3 regions of the Peribacillus sp. FW305-BF15 genome follow, and region 1 is predicted to be linked to each of the others. Evidence: riboswitches for the same ligand, from Rfam matches in the RefSeq annotation. Region 1 holds a riboswitch; each other region holds the start of a gene.

The links. A riboswitch is a leader RNA that binds a small molecule or an ion and turns the genes downstream of it on or off. The one in region 1 is predicted to bind thiamine pyrophosphate.
Region 2: it holds a riboswitch for thiamine pyrophosphate, as region 1 does, so the genes downstream of both, tenA (thiaminase II) here and tenA (thiaminase II) in region 1, are expected to answer to the same signal.
Region 3: it holds a riboswitch for thiamine pyrophosphate, as region 1 does, so the genes downstream of both, AC3WLU_RS15140 (ABC transporter substrate-binding protein) here and tenA (thiaminase II) in region 1, are expected to answer to the same signal.

What each region holds. Positions count from the first base shown of each region.
Region 1 is NZ_JBYSYV010000010.1:12,829-20,113, forward strand. Features, by position in the region: gene AC3WLU_RS12200 (DUF459 domain-containing protein) at 1-258, opposite strand, end outside; gene AC3WLU_RS12205 (GNAT family N-acetyltransferase) at 478-984, shown strand; gene AC3WLU_RS12210 (Spo0E family sporulation regulatory protein-aspartic acid phosphatase) at 1,042-1,239, opposite strand; gene AC3WLU_RS12215 (Fur-regulated basic protein FbpA) at 1,488-1,676, opposite strand; SAM riboswitch class I at 1,847-1,951, opposite strand; TPP riboswitch at 2,109-2,213, shown strand; gene tenA (thiaminase II) at 2,311-3,000, shown strand; gene thiW (energy coupling factor transporter S component ThiW) at 3,016-3,537, shown strand; gene thiD (bifunctional hydroxymethylpyrimidine kinase/phosphomethylpyrimidine kinase) at 3,506-4,312, shown strand; gene thiM (hydroxyethylthiazole kinase) at 4,309-5,124, shown strand; gene thiE (thiamine phosphate synthase) at 5,105-5,737, shown strand; gene AC3WLU_RS12245 (MFS transporter) at 5,776-6,981, opposite strand; gene AC3WLU_RS12250 (aldehyde dehydrogenase family protein) at 7,252-7,285, shown strand, end outside.
Region 2 is NZ_JBYSYV010000017.1:12,627-19,911, reverse strand. Features, by position in the region: gene AC3WLU_RS17980 (cobyric acid synthase) at 1-1,300, shown strand, start outside; gene AC3WLU_RS17975 (HU family DNA-binding protein) at 1,474-1,746, shown strand; gene AC3WLU_RS17970 (protein kinase domain-containing protein) at 2,818-3,546, opposite strand; TPP riboswitch at 4,284-4,415, shown strand; gene tenA (thiaminase II) at 4,552-5,235, shown strand; gene AC3WLU_RS17960 (ECF transporter S component) at 5,251-5,835, shown strand; gene AC3WLU_RS17955 (ABC transporter ATP-binding protein) at 5,848-7,285, shown strand, end outside.
Region 3 is NZ_JBYSYV010000013.1:3,439-10,723, forward strand. Features, by position in the region: gene AC3WLU_RS15125 (amidohydrolase) at 1-497, shown strand, start outside; gene rarD (EamA family transporter RarD) at 578-1,507, shown strand; gene AC3WLU_RS15135 (TGL-type protein-glutamine gamma-glutamyltransferase) at 1,600-2,427, opposite strand; TPP riboswitch at 2,740-2,849, shown strand; gene AC3WLU_RS15140 (ABC transporter substrate-binding protein) at 2,983-3,978, shown strand; gene AC3WLU_RS15145 (thiamine-binding protein) at 3,990-4,274, shown strand; gene AC3WLU_RS15150 (ABC transporter permease) at 4,271-5,053, shown strand; gene AC3WLU_RS15155 (ABC transporter ATP-binding protein) at 5,043-5,780, shown strand; gene AC3WLU_RS15160 (TatD family hydrolase) at 5,799-6,569, shown strand; gene AC3WLU_RS15165 (NAD kinase) at 6,832-7,285, opposite strand, start outside.

The sequences.
Region 1 (7,285 bases):
CTGTTTCATCACCCCATCCGTTTCCTGGCCTTTAATACCGTAATTCCAAAAACTCACTTTTTGCTCCGATTGGGGATTATTCAATTCATCTTCAAGGCCATCTATATATCCTTCCCCGTCCTTATCCCCTTTTCCATAGGTTAATGAATCTCCAAAAGCCATGACCCTTTGCACATCTTCCGACTCCGAGGCCTGAAATTCATATGCAGCAAAACATATAACCAGTACGATAATCAATATACCTGCCAATTTTTTCATTTGGTTCTCCTCTTGTCTTTTTACTAGAAGTATTTAATCTTTTTCATACCCAAAAAATCTGCAGTACTAACATAAAAAAGAATTGTCAGATAAAGAATAAAGAGTGTATGATAATATAAAACTTTCAATGGATTGGGTTTCATTCAACGTCCCTAAAACCAAAAACGGGATTACCCTTCATTCTGGAGATTGAATAAATGATAGTTAGGAGTTTAAATCATGGAAGAACACATAGAGTTTAGAGAGGCAGAACTATCTGATCTACCCAGAATTGTTGAAATATATAATTCGACAATTGCTTCAAGGATGGTCACGGCAGATACGGAACCTGTATCCGTCCAATCGAGGGTTAAATGGTTTGAGGAACATCATTCAGAAAGTAGACCGCTATATATCATTACTATAGAAGGGAAAACCGCTGGATGGATGAGCTTTCAATCCTTTTATGGCCGACCGGCATATAATTCCACTGCCGAAATCAGCATTTACATTGATGATTATTTCCGGGGAAAAGGAATTGGACAAATTTCGATTCGAAAGGCAATTGAATTGAGTCCAAAATTAGGTGTTAAGACTTTATTGGGTTTCATTTTCGCCCATAATACACCAAGCCTTAAGCTTTTTTCTAAATTCGGGTTTGAAGAATGGGCACATTTACCTCAAGTTGCCGAGATGGATGGCATTGAGCGGGATTTGATCATTCTAGGTAAACGTGTCGATATTTAAATATAATTCTTCAGAGCTATTGCCTTGAGCAGTAGCTTTTTCAGATTAATACAGGTTTTAAAAATACCTATATGCTTCTTGAAGGGAAAAATATTCAGAATCTCTTTTACTTGCTAACGCATTCAATAGCGTATCCAATTCTTGGCTAGCTTGTACAGTCTGCAGACTTGTTAAGCCGTAAATCGCTCCCAACTTTATCATTTCCTGTCTCTTCTCTTCTACTTTTTCTATAGTTACCTTACGGCAAGGCATCATAGCCACCTCCCATTTATTCAATATTTTTACACTTTCATCATAATGAAATCACTAGTTAAAATCAACTATTTTCCAGAAATTAAATGTGTTATTTTATAGGTCAAATGTGACAAAACACCTATTTTATTATTTAATTATGTATAATTTGTGTCGTTTTCTTATAAACGCAAAAAAGCATCCACTAGTGTAGACTGCGAATGCTTACATCATATCCCTTATCCAAAAATCCAAATATTGTATTCCGATTACTATGTCATCCATTCAGAAGGTGACTCGTTATTAGGTCTATTTATAACAATCTTATATTCATCTTCAAGTACTTTTAATGGGGCATCATAAAGGTGCCTTTCATCAGAGGTTTTGTATACTCCATTGGCCAATAGCTCTTCAATGAGTTTTGCCTTCCTCTGTTCAATCCTCTTAAATAATTCTGCCATGTAAATGGCTCCTTTCCGTCCTAGTGCCTGCTTCTAGTTAGCTAAACTTTATCAACTTGTTTGATTTCACCAAATTATATATACCTTTTCTAGTATGTCACTAAACGTTATTTCCCAAAAATAAAAGCCCCTTCTAATTTAAGAAGAGGCTGACAGTGTCCGTTCGGCTCTTCTTATCTTCCAAGCATATGCTTGTTGGATTTAGCACAGTTCCCTAAACGGGTCCGCTGCCGAGGTTTCATAGGGCCAAGTCCCTCCACCTCTCTGGATAAGAATTCAATATATAATGATGTAGAAATGATTCTATCCTAATAATCTTCAAAAGTCAATTACCTGGTTCTCCCTTTTTTCCTGGACATAAAGTGATTCCTCTTTCAAATACGGGTTGCATTTTCTTGTCTTTCTGATATGATGTCAGTAATTACATACAATTCACACCACTAGGGGAGTCTTTTTTAAGACTGAGATGGAATTAGTTCCGGACCCTTTGAACCTGAACCGGCTCATACCGGCGGAGGGAAGTGGATGATATCGTCCATTTCACAGACTATATCCATCTACCCCGTTCCGTATTCAGGAACGGGGTTTTTTATTTAACAAAGGCAAAGGGAGCCATTCTATAGGAGGATGAACAATGGAGAATACAAAATTAGAAACATTCAGTGATAGACTGCATGCACGGGCAAAAGAGATTTGGAAAAGGAATCATTCACATCCCTTTGTCCAGGCAATTGGAAACGGCACACTTCCTGAAAAGAAATTTGCCTATTACCTGAAGCAGGACTATGTCTATCTCATGGATTATTCCAAGCTCTTTGCTTTAGGTGTCATCAAAGCCCATAACATCGGAACCATGGCAAAATTTGCGAGCATTTTAAATGAAACCCTTCAAGTGGAAATGGATATTCATCGGCATTATGCTTCCGAATTCGGGATCAGCTCCAAGGAATTGGAAAATACAGAACCTACTCCAACCACTCTAGCCTATACAGGTTACATGCTAAATGCAGCTCAGCATGGGACTTTGGCAGACTTGATCGCCTGTCTCCTGCCCTGCGCTTGGGATTATTACGAAATCGGTTTGCTATTAAAAGAACAAAATGGAGCAGCACTGGAAAACAATCGCTACGCAGATTGGATAAGGTCCTATTCATCTCCTGAATTCGGGGAAGCACACAAGTGGCTGATCGCTTTGTTGGAAGAATTGACGGAAGGCATGCCTGAAAAGGAACTTCTTAGATTAGAAAAGCACTTTTTGGTTACTTCCCGATATGAATATTTATTCTGGGACATGGTTCAAAATGAGCAGGATTGGCCTCTGTAGGTGGTTGACATGAGGATGAACCCTATCAAGAAACTGACATTGACTGCCATGATCACGGCTTTAACGACGCTTACCAGTTCATTTATTTTCATCCCTGCAGGATTTGCAAAAATCTTTCCTATTCAACATCTGGCAAATGTCCTGACGGCGGTTCTATTGGGGCCTGCATATGCGGTGACACAAGCTTTTTTAGTTTCCATCATTAGAAACATGATTGGTACCGGTTCAATTTTCGCCTTTCCCGGCAGCATGATTGGTGCACTTTTGGCCGCCATCCTTTACCGAAAAACACAAAGCTTAAAATTCGCCTGTTTAGGGGAAGTGATCGGGACCGGCTTTCTCGGTTCCCTGGCCTGTTATCCGCTTGCAACCCTCCTATTGGGAGAAAAAGCTGCTCTTTTTGGTTTTTTACCGGCTTTTATGTTCAGTTCATTCGCAGGTGCGATTTTAGCTTTCATATTACTTAAAATATTGCTAAAAAATACTTATATGAAGGGGTTTTTTTATGAAAACAGCATTAACGATCGCAGGCTCTGATTCAGGGGGCGGTGCTGGAATACAAGCGGATTTAAAAACATTTTCTGCACATGGTGTATTTGGAATGTCTGCCATCACAGCCGTAACCGCCCAAAACACAATGGAAGTCCGTTCTGTACAGCCCATTGAAACTGCTATCATATCGGATCAAATTGCAGCTATCTTTGAAGATATTCCTGTCGATGCAGTAAAAATAGGCATGCTTGGATCAAAAGAAACCGTGGAAACGGTCGCTGCGTCCCTTAAAACCTTCATGCCTGCCATCATTATCCTTGACCCTGTCATGATTTCCAAAAGCGGCCACCATTTGCTCGACGAAAAGGCCGTCTCTGCCTTAAAAATGGAATTGCTTCCGCTTGCAAATCTTGTAACACCCAATGTACCAGAAGCGGAAGTACTTACTGGCTTCCCGATTCGGACGAAACAAGATTTCTACAGGGCATGCATTTCGATACAAGAAATGGGTTCCAAAGCCGTTTTACTTAAAGGCGGCCATGCAGCAGGAAATCCAAATGATCTTTTTTATGATGGGACTGACTTCCACTGGATCAAGGGAGAGCGCATTCATACAAAAAACACTCATGGTACGGGCTGTACCCTATCATCCGCCATTACATCTAACCTGGCAAATGGACTGCCATTGCAAGTGTCGATCGAACAAGCCAAGACCTATATTTCCGAAGCGATACTCAATAGCTTTTCAATCGGTAAAGGTCATGGACCTGTCCATCATTTTCATTCATATTCAAAAAAAGAAAGGAGTGACTTATTATGAAGGTTTCTTCAGCCGATTTATTTATGAAGGTAAGAGAAAGGAAACCACTCGTTCACCAAATCACCAACTTTGTTACGGTCAATGACTGTGCAAATGCCACCCTTGCCATCGGAGGTTCACCAGTAATGACATCGAGCCCAAGAGAAGTGGCGGATATGGTCAAATTAGCAGATGCATTGGTCCTGAATTTCGGTACGATCGATGATAAGGCCTTGGAAGCAATGGAGATTGCCGGTAAAACGGCAAATGTCCTGGACATCCCGGTCATTTTGGACCCGGTGGGCGTTGGTGCCACCTCCTATCGTACAGAGCAAGTCAAAGAGCTCCTAAGTAAGGTTACTTTCCAAATCATTCGCGGAAATGCGAGTGAAATCCTGTCATTGATGGGTGGGGATACCGTTACTCGCGGGGTGGATTCGGGGGAACTTGCGATTAGCAATGCAGAGCTGGCTTCACGAGCGGCAAATGAATTGAATAGCATCATCGTGGTCAGCGGAGCTAAGGATGCGGTCAGCGATGGAAAACATACGTCCATCATCGATAACGGGAACCTCCTTTTAACTAATGTTACAGGTACCGGTTGCATGTCCACTGCTCTTATCGGAACTTTTTCCGGAGTCACCGATGATTTCTATTCTGCAGCAATTGCCGGTATCTCAACAATGAGCATTTCAGGGGAACTAGCAGCCGCAACCCTTCAAAAGGATGAAGGAACAGGTACTTTCCGTGTGCGATTAATCGATGCCATATCAAGAATGGATAAGGAAATCTGGATGCATGAGGTGAAAATAAGTGAAGAAGTCCCAAATTGATTTAAGCCTGTATTTAGTTACGGAAGAGTCCATAGCAATAGAAGAATTGACCAAAATCATTGCACAATCGGTTTCAGGAGGAGTCTCGATCGTACAACTTAGAGAGAAAAACAATTCCTCCCTCTCCTTTTATGAAAAAGCATCTGCATTAAAACAGTTATTGAATGAGCTTTCCATTCCCCTTATCATCAATGACCGGGTGGATATAGCACTTGCGGTTGGAGCGGACGGAATTCATATTGGGCAAGATGACCTTCCACTGCCTATCGTCAAAAAAATGGTTCCTGAAGATATGATTGTCGGTGTATCTGTCTCCACTCTTGAAGAAGCACTCGAAGCCGAACGAAATGGAGCGGATTATATCGGAGTCGGTTCCGTTTTCCCCACCAAGACCAAACAAGATGCAACCCTAATGGCACTTGAGGATCTGGGGGAAATTTGCCGCGGCGTATCCATTCCCGCAGTAGCCATCGGGGGTATCACTGCCGATAACATTTCCGCTCTTTCTGATAGCGGACTATCAGGTACCGCAGTCGTATCGGCCATCATGAATGCAGATAATCCGAAGACTGCCTCCGAATCCCTTTTAAAAATCATAAAAGACTTTAAATAACAAAAGGATGGGGACTGCATGCAGTCCCCATCCTTTGTTTATGTCAAAACGGTATTCTTTGTTTCCTTCCCAAAAGCCACGGCAACTGCCCCCACTAAAATAGTAATTGTAAAAATGGTGAAAATCGAAGAAATCGGGGTGTCTGCGGCAACTAAATACCCAACAAGCAAAGGTCCAAGAACACCGCCAATCCTCCCGATCCCTGCAGCTAACCCAGCCCCTGTACCGCGAACTGATGTTGGATACTGTTCAGGTGTGTACGCATAAAGTGCACCCCATGCCCCCAGGTTGAAGAAAGAGAGGAACATTCCGGAAACTATCAGCAGTGCCAGCCCCTCTGCCGATCCAAAGAAAAAGGCACTGACGGCCGTCCCAATTAAGTATGTGATCAAAACGAATTTACGTCCCATCTTCTCTATCAGCCATGCAGCTGAAAAATAACCCGGAAGCTGTGCGAGAGTCATGATCAAAACATATTCAAAGCTTTGAATCATGCTGAAGCCTTTAAGGACCATCACACTTGGCAGCCATAAAAACATCCCATAATAGGAAAAGACCACGCAAAACCATAGAATCCACAATACAAGGGTCTGACGGGAGTAATCCTTTTTCCAGACACTTTTCATATTGCTTAATACAGATGGTCTTTGCTTTTTTTCAAGTTCCGTATACTTTGGTGAATCCGGCAGTTTCAAGCGCAGGTACAGCGCATATAAAGCAGGAGCTGCGCTCAATAATAATGCAACCCGCCAACCATAAGCCGGTATGATGAAATAGGATATGAGTGCTGCCAAAATCCAGCCAACCGCCCAAAAGCTTTCAAGAAGGACGACAACCCTTCCCCTTTTACTCGCTTCAACACTTTCAGAGACCAATGTCGAGGCAACCGGAAGTTCTCCCCCAAGTCCCATTCCAATCAAAAAACGCAATATCAAGAACAGGCTGAGTGTACTGACTGCTGCAGACAGGCCACTTGCGATCGAAAACAATAATAAAGTAATGATAAAGACATTCTTTCGTCCGACCCTGTCGGCCATCGCACCAAAGAATACGGCGCCAACAGCCATTCCTATGGAGTTTATGCTCCCAATCCAGCCAACCTGCTCACTGGTTAAGTTCCAATCCTGCTTTAATGCAACAATGATGAAAGAAAGCATACCGACATCAAGTGCATCGAACATCCATCCAAGACCCGCAACACCAAGTAACTTACGCTGCGATATCATTTTCGCATTATTTCCCATATATTCCTCCTGAAGAACTTTAGACCTTCTTGTTATTTTATCCTTTTTCATTTTAACTATTAACTTTCATTTTTGCTATAGTAATTACACATGTCTTGACAAAATAATACTACATTTTTTTAATAGATGAAGAAATCTTGGATATTCTGTCGAATGTTATAGATTGAATATTCCCTTTTTTTCATTTATCATAAAAATTGGCAATCATAGCGTTAACAATAAGTCATCATGTTTTGCCCAAGATAAACATTTTATTCAGGAGGGTAATTAATGACAAATCTAACGTTAGAAGTAAGTGGAAAGC
Region 2 (7,285 bases), on a different contig from region 1:
TGATATGAATCCGATATTACTGAAACCAAAGCAGGATATGGTTTCGGAAGTGATCGTTCACGGAAAGCATTTTCTTGATATGAATGCAAAAAGCTATCGGTCCCAGTTTGTCCAGGAAGCCATGCCCATCATCCGTAAATCGGTGGAAAAACTACAAGATGAATATGACATCATAGTACTCGAAGGGGCAGGAAGTCCTGCTGAAATTAACCTTAAGGACCGGGATATTGCAAATATGCGAATGGCTAAGCTCACGGATGCAGCTGTCATTTTAGTGGCCGATATTGACCGTGGTGGAGTATTTGCGTCCATTATCGGGACACTTGCCTTATTGGATCAAGAAGAACGAGATAGTGTAAAGGGGATTATCATCAATAAATTTCGTGGCATGCGTGAATTGTTGGACGATGGCATTGAATGGGTGGAAAAGGAAACCGGGATTCCGGTCCTCGGGGTGCTGCCCTATCTAGACGTGAATATTGAAGCGGAAGATTCACTTGCCCTCTCTTCCTTACGTTTTAAAAAACCTAAAAAGGCTGAGTTTCCGATCGATGTAGCCGTCCTGAGATTTCCGCGGATCTCCAATTTTACAGATGTGGATCCTTTTTTCGATGAACCCGGAGTAGGTGTCCGACTTGTTAGCAGTGTCCATGAGTTAGGTAATCCCGATCTGCTAATTTTGCCGGGTACAAAAAACACGATGGAAGATTTAGAGTGGTTGAAACGTATGGGATTTGATCGGGCCATCGATGAACGGCGGAAACAAGGAACGATGATCTTCGGCATATGCGGCGGTTTTCAAATGCTAGGGACTAAACTTTTCGATCCTGATGCTATCGAGGGTGATGGTGAGAACGCAGAAGGGCTTTCGCTTCTTCCGGTGGAAACCGTCTTTCAAGCAGAAAAGAAGACGGTACAAATGGAAGGTGTCCTTTCTGCTGGGATAATGGAAAGTCAAATGAATCTTAACGGTTTCGAAATACATTTAGGCAGAACGACATTGAAGTCACAAGTAAGGCCCTTTCTATTATTGAAGGATGGAAGAGAGGATGGAGCCATTTCCAATGACAACCAAGTTATGGGAACATATCTCCATGGAATATTCCATAATCGCTTGTTCACTAGATTACTGGTTAACCAAATTCGACGGAACAAGGGGTTGGATGAAGTGAAGGAAAACGTTCAAAGCGACTCGGAGCGCAGGGAGGAAGCGTATAACCTCTTGGCTTCCCATCTGGAAGAAAACATTGATATGGATACCATCTATCAATGGCTGCAGCTCGAAACTGCAGAAAGTTGAACAAGAGTCAGACCGTGCTTAGTATGTTGATCAAGGCCCTTTTATCTACAAGAAAGATCAATTTTGAGCTGCAATTCCTTTTATTTAGCCATAATAAGTGACAGAGGCATACAAGATATGTTATGTTGTCTTCTCTACATATTTTATACAAAATAAAAGGATGAGGTGTTCATATGAATAAAACAGAATTAGTGAGCAGTGTTGCTGCACAAGCTGAACTGACAAAAGACGAAGCAAAAAAAGTAGTGGATGCATTGTTTGAAACAATCACGGCTACACTTGCTAAAGATGAAAAAATCCAATTAGTTGGTTTTGGTACATTTGAAGTGCGTGACCGTGCTGCCCGTACAGGAAGAAACCCGCAAACTGGCGAAGAAATACAAATTGCAGCTAGTAAAGTACCTGCTTTTAAAGCAGGTAAGGAATTAAAAGAAGCTGTAAAATAAAAGGCGAACGAAGAAAAAAACCTGGCGATGAAATATGCGCCAGGTTTCAGTTTGTAGACAAAAGGGGTTCGGAATAAAAAAATTCTGAACCCCTTTTGAAATTCCCTTTGAATTTTCGCCTAAAGTTAAGAGATTGCGGCCCTACGAGCCCACATGTTAGGCCATTTTTGTACCTCCCCATGTCCAATTGACCATCTTCTTTAAATTAATGGCAGCTCCCATTTTACGAACCAAATGGTTCGGTGGCACCAGGTGATCTAAAGTAATCATTTCAAGTTGATCTCGCTGAATAGAATCATGTTTAGAAAGCAGCCTCATCACCTCAAGTTTTAATAATTCTATTTTAAAACAAAAATGACTCCAGGCAAAAGTGTTCTATCTAAAAGGTAAGACAAAGTTGATTGGAGCGGGTGTTCGAGACTCCTGCGGGAAAAGCGCGTCTAGGGGAGACCCCGCAGGCGAAAGCCGAGGGCCGACCGCCCGCGGAAAGCGAGTGCCCTACGTTCCAATCAACGTCCAAATTGTACAAGCCATAAAAATAGACAAACTCGATTTTCATCGAGTTTGTCTACAGTCTGAAACCTGGCGATGAAATATGCGCCAGGTTTTTTTTACTGACTGATTCGGAAACAGATAATATATACCGAATGTGACTCAGAAATGGAAAAGATAAAAAGTCGACTTTGTCATCTATTCGTATATTGTAAGAGCCATTTGGAGTTTAATAAATTGAAGGGATCAGGGCGTTCCCATGACCAACAATGAAAAAAGCCGAATCCATGAAGCAGTAATGGACTGTAACACAAATGAAAAAAAATTATAGTACTTATTAATAAGGTTTATACTGTGACTATGTTAGGCTAAATGAATAACAGGCTTTAAAACCAAAATAAAAGAGGTGAAAGAAATGCTGAAGAAAATAATGAAAAAAATCAAACAGCTTTCCCAAGGCAGCAGTGAGCGAAGACATGGGCATTATCGCCGAGGCAGCAGCAGCAGCAGCCGGGGGTACAAAAGGTATCCCATGAGTGGAAGTGACCGCTACAAGAGAAAAGGGCGGGGCAGCAGCAGCTAATTCCAATTCTTTGACTTCAATACAGCCTTCAGGTCCATTGAGATTTCTTTAATATCTGAGTAAGGTTCTTGGATGCTTAATAACCTTTTCAGTAAATGTACGGTTTCTTTTTCTAACGAAAGCTCTTCTGTCCAAGGAAGTGCTTTTTTACTTTTGGAAGCGTACGTCGTATAAAGTACATATAGAAGTATTTCCCCCAAGTCGTAAAAATCCTGCCTTTTCAGCTGCAAAATGGATTCTTTAGCGAGGTTGTCCGAATTGATCATCTTGGACAAACCAAAGTCTATCAAAATGGGCTGATGGTTCTTAAGTAGAATATTCGGTATACGTAAATCTTGATGGAAAATGTCATGCTCATGTAGATAACATACTAAATCGACCAGCTTATCCAGAAAATATAGAGACTCTTTCTCATTGAACGTTAATTGATTCGAGAAAATATGGTCTTCTAAATTATTCCCTTCTATGAAATCCATCACAAAATAAACATTTCCATCTTGCGAAAATTTCTCGTGAAATTTAGGGATATTTCTGTGGTTTAACATTCGTAATATGGAAATTTCATTTTCAAACTGTTTCAGCTCTTTTTTGCTGCGGCGTTTACTTTTCCGGAGCTGTTTGATCACTATATTTTTATTCATTTTCAAATCATTGCAACGATAAACAATACCGTAGCTTCCTGTTCCGATTACAGCTTTTACCTCGTAGCGGTAATTCAAAACCACTCCTTTTTTTAAAGGTATATCCACAAAAAATTGGTATAACTTTCTAAATGTACGCAAAATTGAAACTTTCCTCACCACTTTCATCTATTCAAGTCAAGAACAAAAAAAGGCCGTTATTAATTAAGCTTGAACATGGATAGTTTAACACTGATTTTTGATAATGCGGTAATGAAAGTCATTTCTTCGGGGCGATCTTTTGATAGTTCACAATTAAAAATAAACTTTTCCTATAATTTCACATTATGAAATTATATGGTTTTTAAAAATATTAAGTTTACTATAATGAATTCATAATAAAAGAGTAGGAGGTGGATGGGCGCGAGTTGAGAAGTTGCTTTGGGAAATCCCTAACCGGCGTCACAATAGTGAGCTGGTTTGATGGAAAGTTCAAAAGGGGATTACTGTGAATTCATCAAATTCAAGAGTAAAATTGCAAAACTCACGAGTGAACTGCTGAATTCACGAGTCAAGTGGCCAATTCACGAGTAAAACAGCAGAATTCACGAGTAAACCGGCAAAATTCACGAGTAAAACAGTAGAATTCACGAGTAAACCGGTAAAACTCACCAGTAAAACTACTAACTGAGCTCCCTTTGATCAAATTCTTTGAAGGCTACGGGAAATGAGGGTATGGAAGATTGAAAGTTTAGTAACCCTAAATCAAGAAAACTTTTCTAATACGTTTGACAATTGGATTTATCGTGTTAATATAAAGGCAAATGAATTTAATATACAATTTGTACCACTAGGGGTGCTTTATAGGTAAAAGTTGATTTTTTACCCACAAAAGCTGAGATTGAAGTATGACTTTAAGACCCTTAGAACCTGATCTGGTTTATACCAGCGTAGGGAAGTGGGGTCTGGAACTATACATTTCTGTATTATTTCAAGTACAACCACTTTCTTTACGTTTAAGAAAGTGGTTTTTTGTTTGCAAAAAAAGGGGTGATAAGTGTTTTTTTTCTGTAACGTTCAATGAAAAAATACAATTTGGAGGTAATGGACATGAAGTTTTCAGAGGAAATCCGTAAGGAAGTTAATCACATTTGGGAAGCTAGTTTTAATCATCCGTTTGTAGCAGGAATAGGAGATGGCACATTGCCATTGGAGTGTTTCCGTTTTTATGTCATGCAAGATGCCTATTATTTATCTCATTTTGCTAGAGTTCAAGCCTTAGGGGCAGTCAAAGCTACAGATTTACATACAACAAGCAGGCTTGCCGGCCATGCACAAGGAACATATGAAGCGGAGTTGAAGCTTCATGAGAATTTTTCCGAGAGATTAGGCATCACAAAAGAAGAACGGGAAGATTTCAAGCCTGCCCCGACTGCCTATGCTTATACTTCCCATATGTATCGTGCGGCTTATTCGGGACATTTAGGAGATGTTATTGCAGCTATCTTGCCGTGTTACTGGCTGTATTATGAGATAGGTGAAAAGCTGCAAGGGTGCATGCCCGAAGAGCCGATTTATCAAGAATGGATAGCGGCTTACGGAGGAGAGTGGTTCCGCACTTTGGTGGAAGAACAAATTGCGAGGCTGGATGAGATTGCTGAAAAAGTAACTGAAGAAGATAAGGCGAGAATGAAAGAACATTTTATTCTCAGCAGCCAATATGAATACTCATTTTGGGAAATGGCTTATCGTTTAGAGACATGGCCCGTTCATAAGGAAACATTAGAAGTATAAAAGGAGAATGAAACAATGAAAAAAGGATTGAAATTAACGGATATATTAGTCACGATCGTGATTGCGGTAGCATTTGGAATCGTTTATATCCTTTGGGGTTCGATTTATTATTCCGTTAAACCATTAGGATTACATCTGGATCAACTTATTTATGGAATGTGGTTTATAGCTGGCCCCGTCGCCTTCTTAATTTTACGGAAACCGGGTGTGGCACTTTTGGCGGAGATAGCTGCAGCTTCCGGGGAGTTCTTCCTTGGTTCACCATGGGGGCTGACTGTACTGTTATATGGGGTGGTCCAAGGTTTGTTCGCGGAACTGGTGTTCATGACTTTCAAATATAAAAAATTCAATATGCAGGTGGCCGTTTTAGCTGCGATAGCTTCCTGCCTGGCATCAGTTATCATGGATTTTGCATACGGGGAAATAGGTGCGCTTTCAACTTGGAATCTATCGTTATTCATGATAGCGAGGTTTGTGGGTTCCATATTCTTTGCAGGTGTGACAGCTTATTATCTAGTTAAAGTCCTGGAAGCAACAGGAGTAACAAATCTTGTGCGTCCGGTTTCCAATAAAGATTATGCAGAACTGGATCAAAAGTAGAGGTTGAGGGCCATGGAACCAATCGTTTCTGTTGAAAAGTTAAGAATGAAATTTCCCGGTGATGAATCTTTGATATTCAAGGACCTATCACTATCGTTTGATCAAGGAGAAAAAGTGCTATTGTTGGGACCATCAGGATGTGGTAAGTCCACTCTGTTGCAAGTGTTAAGCGGATTGATTCCGAATTCCATCGAAGTCCCGATGAAAGCGGAGGAATTGAAATGCCCTTCTTCATGGGGATATGTTTTTCAAGATCCTGATAGCCAGTTTTGCATGCCATTTGCCGATGAGGAAATTGCCTTTGTCCTTGAGAATCTTTCCGTCCCTAAAGAAGAAATGAAAGAGAAAATTGAAAATCAAATCCGTAATGTAGGATTGAACCTAGGGCATACAAGTATAGAAACATTATCAGGCGGGATGAAACAGCGTCTGGCAATCGCTTCAGTATTGGCCCTTGAACCAGAAGTGCTATTTTTAGATGAACCGACAGCCATGCTTGATCCGGAAGGAACGAAAGAAATCTGGGACTTGTTGAAGGAAGTCGGAAAAGACAAAACGGTTATTATCGTCGAACATAAAATTGACCATGTTTTAGAATTCATCGAACGAATCGTGCTTTTAAACGATGACGGTCAAATCATAGCTGATGGTCCAAGAGACACCATTATTTCCCTATATAAAAATGAAATGAGAGAACATGGAATTTGGTTCCCTGGTGTTTGGGATGAATATATACAGAAGTATGCACCCACTAGGGAACACCAATTTACAGATGGTTTACCTCTTCTGGATGTGCAAGGATTTAGCGGTTTTCGGAATAAAGAGGAAAAAATACACGTTGAAGGGCTGAAGGTCCATTCAGGAGAATGGATTGTGATCAGGGGAGAAAATGGTGCGGGCAAGAGTACACTTTTGCATGCATTGATGCAGTTCATAAAAACGAAAGGTACGTATGAATTATTGGGGAACGCCATTAAAATGGTGAAAAATCCAACGGATCATATGACGTTTGTCTTTCAAAATCCTGAGTTTCAGTTCGTTGCAAATACTGTATATGAAGAGATTGCTTATTCATTGCGTATTGATAAAAGGCCGCAACAAGAAATAGATGAGAGAGTCCGCTCATTGCTTAAAGTGTTCCGCCTTGAGGCACATCGGGATAAACATCCGTTTCAATTATCAATGGGTCAAAAGCGTCGCTTAAGCGTAGCAGCATCAATCGTAATCGACAAAAAAATCATTCTCCTGGATGAGCCGACATTTGGTCAAGATTCGAAAAATACCTTTGCATTATTGGAATGGTTCGAGGAATATCGAAGGCGCGGTATAACCGTGATCATGGTAACTCATGACGAACATATTTCAAAAAACTTTGCAACCAGGATCTGGACGGTTAAGGGCGGAAACGTAATAAGTGATAAAAACATCGCGCAAGCCGGTTTTGTCGAGA
Region 3 (7,285 bases), on a different contig from region 1:
AGATTGTACGGCCGGAGCTTTTGGAGCGGGCGGCAAAGCTGCCGGTAATCTTTGATATTCAACCGGGGTTCGTTCCGTCCGATTTTCCGTGGGTGGAAGAAAAGGTATCAGCCAATCTATTGGAATCCTCCTATGCCTGGAGAACCTATTTGAACATGGGCATCATTTGTGCGGGAGGGTCGGATGCACCCATTGAACCATTAAATCCGATTTTGGGCATTCATGCCGCTGTCACAAGGATGAAAATCAACAGTGAGGACCGTACCGTATATGGTTTGTCTGAAAGGCTTTCCGTTTTCGAGGCTTTCGCATTGTATACCAAAGGGAGTGCTGCAGCAATCGGCGAGGAAAAACGCCGCGGTGTGATCAATAAAGGGTACGATGCCGATTTTACCGTGTTTAATCTGGATGTCTTTGCTGTTGCACCGGATGATCTCCTGAAAGCTGAGGCGGTCATGACGGTCATCGATGACAAAATCATGTATGATAAAAATTAACAGTTGCAAAAAAAGAAATGGAAATACAAAATTGTTAGATGGAATTAGATAAAGGAATGTAAATGGAAAGAAGGCTTGTTATGAAAGTGGATCAACAAAAAGAAGGGGCGATTTATGCAGCCCTTTCTTACATGATGTGGGGAGTTGTGCCGGTTTACTGGAAGTTCCTTCAGGGAGTCGGTGCAATAGAAATTTTAGCTCAGAGGGTATTATGGTCTTTCGTGTTCATGCTGGTTTTATTGATGTTCATGAAAAAATGGCAGGCGTTTCTAGATTATGTCAAAAACATAATGGGCAATCCGAAACTCTTTACGGCATTACTAACGGCGTCACTGCTTGTTACAGCCAATTGGGGAGTGTTCATATGGGCCGTTAACTCAGGACGGATCCTCGACACGAGCCTTGGATATTATATCAATCCGCTCGTCAGTGTACTATTGGGAGTGATAGTCTTAAAAGAAAAATTGAGCGGGGCCCAAATCATTTCATTCCTGCTTGCAGGAATCGGAGTCTTGATCCTTGGCATTCATTTCGGCACGATCCCGTGGATCTCTCTTGTTTTGGCCATGACCTTTGGATTATACGGTCTGGCAAAAAAAATGATCAAGGCCGAATCGGCAATCGGGCTGACGCTCGAAACGATGATGGTAACGCCTCTGGCCCTAGGTTACCTGATTTACTTGATGAACAGGTCGGAAATGCAATTCTTTACAGACGGGAGCACAAGCTTGCTGTTGGTGGGCGGCGGGATTGCCACGGCATTGCCTCTTTTATATTTTGCAAAAGGGGCCGAGAAGATCCCGTTATCGATGCTAGGCATTTTTCAGTATATCGCTCCGACCTTATCTTTATTGATCGGGGTATTCGTCTATCATGAAAGTTTCACCAAAGCACATCTTTTAGCCTTTTTGTTCATATGGTCAGCCTTGGCTGTTTATACACTATCCATAACGAAATGGGGGCAGGCAAGTGCCCGCAGGTTCAAAGGCAAAGGGAATATTGGTGCTTGAATAGAAAAAATGCTTGGGGAATTTTCTGCCCAAGCATTTTTTTATGTCGATATTCAATAAAACGGATTTATGGCATAGGCGAAATGCCAGGGTCATGAAAGGTATATCTTCGAACCTATTTCAGAAACAATACAATTGGAAAGGCTGGCAGGACTGTTATCGGGCTTGGCACGGGGGTTATTTAGTTGGAATTGTCTATAGAAGGAACTATCCAGGGAAATGATATGCGTTGTCAGAAATGCTGATATGGTGGCGAATGGCTTTCTATTGCTATTTAATTCATCGATGATTCCCTGTGCAGTGGTAATCCCGATCCCGTGGCCATAAAAGAGGTTATTCCCTAATAATATGGCATTTTCACCTTGCCATTCAGGGGTTGCCAAGTCGTGATCAGGGTTTTTGAAGTAAACGCAATCACCTGGTAAATAATCCCTTCCTTGATGAATAATGAGAGCCATATTCTGTGGAGGGCGAAAGTCATATAAAAATAGGTCTGAAAAAAGATGGTCGAAATTCCTAGGGCCGATCAAATCCAAAATCGCCTTTAAAAAAGTGACGACCATTGCTGTACCGCATTCGAAGGCATAAAGCCCTCCATTCATGAAAATGTCAACGAGCGCAGCATGAGGGAGAATCCCTGGCTGAAGGGTAAAGGTGCCATCCTTTGAAAGGTGCCAATAACGTTGATTGGATTGAGACTCCTCAAGTGTGGAAAAATCCGGACCGCTTTTATCCAACGCAATAGCTGCCTCTATGACTCGGTTCCTCAGCTGTATCTCGAAATTAAAATCCCCAAAGTTCCGGTATTCAAAAACGTTAGAATCTTCCGCCAAGCATTGAAGAGTTTCAAGCGATTTGGCAGAGGCTGTACCTGGTTGGATTTGACTGACATCTAACCATTTGTGATTAATCTTTATCATGACATATCCACCTTTTGCTTATGAAATTAAGGGTTTAATAAAACAAGTAAACAAAAATGTCTACATGTAATGCTCATTATATGAATGCTTGAAAAGAAATGACTATTTGGAACGTGTCCGCCGCCGTTGCAGCCAAGAGATATTGGAATGGAAAGAGGCAGAATTATTTTCCTTTCAATGATTTTCGTTCCAAAAGATATTTGCAAGATATCCTGAAGTGCCAGGAATACCTTTCCAATTAGAGAGAAGAAGCAAATTAGTATTCCTTTTTCCCCATGAATTGATATAATGAGAGAGAAAAGTTCATATGTGCGAGAAATGTAGGGGGGCCAGTACTGCTGGCTGAGATTGCATCCATTAGATGCTGACTCTTTGAACCTGATCTGGGTGATGCCAGCGGAGGGAACATATTATGACTGATTTTCTGTTTTGTATGTTAACGTCCGAATTCATCTTCGGGCGTTTTTTGCTTTTTTATCCAGTATTTGAATAGCCCTGGAGCCCTTTTATGGTTCCGGCATATGAATCTTATAAGATGTGTAGGAGGATAATGACTTGAATAAATTCTTACCACTGTTAACTTCGTTCTTCCTTTTAGCTGGATGCGGAGCAGGCGGAACTAATGAAAAAGAAGAAGCATCTAAAAATGAAAAATTAAAGAAGGTATCGGTCGTGCTCGATTGGACACCGAATACAAACCATACAGGATTGTATGTAGCCAAGGAAAAAGGTTATTTTAAAGAACAAGGTCTTGATGTGGAAATTATCATGCCAGGTGAAGCTGGAGCTGATAAGCTTGTCGCTTCAGGGAAATCTGAATTTGGCGTGAGCTATCAAGAGGGCATAACGCAGGCCCGCGTACAGGGTGTGCCGATTGTTTCGGTAGCTGCCGTCATCCAGCATAATACTTCGGGATTCGCTTCCCCTGAGGCTAAGGACATTACGACTCCCAAGGATTTTGAAGGGAAAACGTATGGTGGCTGGGGATCTCCGGTTGAAAAGGCCATTATTGATTCACTCATGAAAAAGGAAAATGCGGATGTAAATAAAGTGGACATAGTCAATACAGGAGACATGGATTTTTTCACTTCGGTTAAAAGGGATATAGATTTTGCCTGGATTTATTATGGTTGGACAGGCATTGAGGCTGAGTTGCGAAATGAAAAGCTTAATATGGTGTACTTAACCGAATACTCTGATAAGCTTGATTACTATACGCCTGTTTTGACTACAAATGAAAAGATGATAAAAGAAGATCCCGAGACTGTTAAAGCATTCGTCCATGCAGCTTCGAAAGGGTACCAGTTTGCGATTAAGAATCCTGATGATGCAGCAGATATGTTAATTGAGTCTGCACCGGATCTTGATCCAAAACTAGTGAAGAAAAGCCAGGAGTGGCTTGCAGCCAAGTATCAGGATGATGCTCCGCGATGGGGTGAACAAAAGCTTGAAATTTGGAAGAATTACAGTGAGTGGATGACTGAAAATAAGCTTCTTGAAGGTGATTTCGATCCTGAAAAGGCATTTACCAATGAATTTTTACCAAAATAGGAGGAAATACAATGGCCAATTCATTAATTAGTATACAAATTATTCCTAAAGGGGAAAATGTCATCCCTATGGTCGATGAAGCAATCAAGATCATTGAAGAATCAGGTGTCAAGTATGAGGTTCACCCGCTTGAAACGACAATGGAGGGGGAGCTTTCCGAGCTTTTTGCCGTGATAGAAAAAATGAATGTAAGAATGATTGAAATAGGATCGCCGAATGTCATTTCCCAAGTGAAAATATTATATCAGCCTAGCGGGATTACGATGGATACGTTAACGGAGAAATATCGGGCATGATCGGAAGGGGAATTTGGAAGAAGGGGGCTCCCTTCTTTCTTTTATTATTGTTGCTGATAGTATGGGAGTCAGTGACAGTCTTATTGAAAGTTGAAGAATGGCTGCTTCCCGCTCCATCGGCCATTTTCATTGAAGGAATTGAGTCGTCCCGCAATCTTTACGGACACCTTATATCCACAACCGAGCTTGCGTTGTCAGGTTTTTTTATTGGAAGCTGCATCGGCTTATTGATCGCGGCAATCCTGCACCTATTTCCAGGTGTGAAGGAAGCGGTTTATCCTCTGCTCATACTATCACAAAATATACCTATCATTGTTTTGGCGCCGCTTTTGGTGATCTGGTTTGGCTTTGGCATGCTGCCTAAGTTAATCGTGATTTCACTTGTATGTTTTTTTCCGGTTGCGGTCGCATCATTGGACGGTTTTCGCCAGACACCATACGAGCTTAAGCATTATTTCAAGATGATGGGAGCGGGGAAAAACCAGTTATTTTGGAAGCTGGAACTTCCTCACTCGATCCCGTTCATTTTCTCCGGCCTGAAAATTTCGGCTACCTATAGTGTAATGGGTGCGGTTATTTCGGAATGGCTTGGGGCAAAATCGGGGATTGGTGTTTATATGACTCTCGCTTCTTCAGCGTTCAGGACAGATCGGGTGTTTGTAGCCATTTTCATCATTATGGGAATGAGCCTGATTTTTTTTGGAATCATCACTTTCCTGGAGAAATACTTGGTTTCTTGGAAGAGAAAGGAGGGCGAAAAGGGTGAAGCTGGAAATTAAAGACGTCTCCTATTCTTTCGATGGTAAGCAGAATATATTGGAGAATATGAATTTCCAAGTGAATGATGGGGAATTCGTTACGATCCTTGGGCCATCGGGAAGCGGTAAAAGTACATTGTTCCACTTGATCGGCGGGATTTTGAAGCCTGATCATGGCATCATTTCATTGGATGGTAAAAAGATAAATGGCTTAAAGGGACATATCAGCTATATGCCTCAGCAGCCTTCCCTTTTACCTTGGAGAACGGTATTGGAAAATGTTTTGCTTGGAAGTGAACTTGCTGGGACCAGAGATAAAGAAAAGGCAAAAAACCTTTTGATGAAAGCTGGTTTAGAAGAATACGATAAAGCATATCCCCATGAATTATCTGGAGGCATGAAGCAAAGGGCGGCATTCATTCGGAGTATCTTAAGTCCACAGGACTTGATGTGCCTGGACGAACCCTTTTCTGCCTTGGATGAACTGACTAGATTGCAAATGCAACAATGGCTGTTGTCTGTTTGGGAAGAAAATCGGAGGTCGGTGCTTTTTGTCACTCACAGCATAGATGAAGCGGTTTTCCTATCAGATAGAATTTATGTGTTATCAGCAAAACCGGCTGCTGTCATCAAAGAAGTGAAAGTTCCATTTTCAAGGCCAAGAAGAGAAGAACAGCTTCTTAGTGATGAATTTATTCATTTGAAGAGAGAATTATATGCAGCACTCAAGCCAACTTTCACTACTTAAGTAAGGAGGCGATATCATTTGAGAATCATCGACAGCCATATCCATTTGGATAAGTATGATATTGTTAAGCGGAAGCAGATCCTGAAAGACATGGAAAAGGTTCAGTTGGAATCCTTGCTCACTGTTTCAATGAATTTGGCTTCTTCGATTAACAATTATCAGCTTTCACTTAAAGATTCACGAATTAAGCCTGCCTTTGGTTTTCATCCAGAGCAGCCCCTCCCGAGTGATGAAGAAGTGTATGAATTATTGAGCTGGATGCGGGAACATCGTCACGATATGGTTGCCATAGGCGAGGTTGGGCTGCCCTATTACTTAAGGCAGGAAAACCCCAATATTGATAACACAGCATATATAGTGATACTGGAGAGGTTCCTGACCTTAGCTAAAGAGATTGAAAAGCCGGTTATCCTTCATGCCGTTCATGACGATGCACCTATCGTTTGCGACCTTTTGGATAAGCATCAAATTACAAGGGCACACTTTCATTGGTTTAAAGGCGATATCCGGACAGTTGAAAGAATGGCCGAAAAGGGCTACCGCATTTCGATTACACCTGATGTTTGTTATGAGAGGGAAATACAGGAATTAGTTTCGGCCTATCCACTTAAGCTGATGATGATAGAAACGGATGGACCATGGCCGTTTGAAGGGGTTTTCAATGGGGAATGGACCAATCCCGGCATGATGCATGAAAGTGTGCGTCAAATTGCTTCGATTAAAGGATTGCCGATTGAGGATGTTTATGAAGCCCTTTATCAAAATACGAAAGATTTTTATCATATATAAAGGTACCGGTTATCATATCCGGTACCTTTTTTCGTTTGGCTCTTTTCGTAAAGATTGTTGTTTTTAAAACGAAACTATTTAAGGTTGATTGGAGCGGAAGTGCGAGACTCCTGCGGGAGCAGCGGGACAGGTGAGACCCCACAGGCGTTTACGCCGAGGAGGCTCACCGCCCGCACCAAGGAAAGCGAGCCTCTGGAGGGGAAATCAACCACAACTCACTACCTGGTAAATAGCAACAAATTATGTGAAAACAGCCTTTCGTTTAAAGAAAGGTCCTTTTAACCTTTTCCCAAAAGGAATTGTCTTTTAGCTTAACGGTCTTGATGACCTTACCGCTTAACCGGACCTTTACCTTTTCGACATGATTGATGCTTAACGCTTCATTGTCCATTCCGACGATCGGATAGCTTGGTCCGTTTTGTTCAAGGTGGACGGTCAACGTCTTAGCACCGCTTAAGATGAATGAGGAGCCTAGGGTCCGATAGGTATTATTATTGACGGAAGCAAGCTCGCTCACTTGGAAGCAAGGGAGAAGGGGATCGACAACGGCCCCATTGACCGATTTATTATAGGCGGTGCTTCCGGTCGGAGTCGCAATGATGATCCCGTCCCCGCGAAAAGTTTCAAAATGGAGTTGATCAATGAAAATATCCATGATGAACGTTTTGGTGATCGAAGAGCGGATACTGAGTTCATTAAGGGCATAGAAGGAGGGC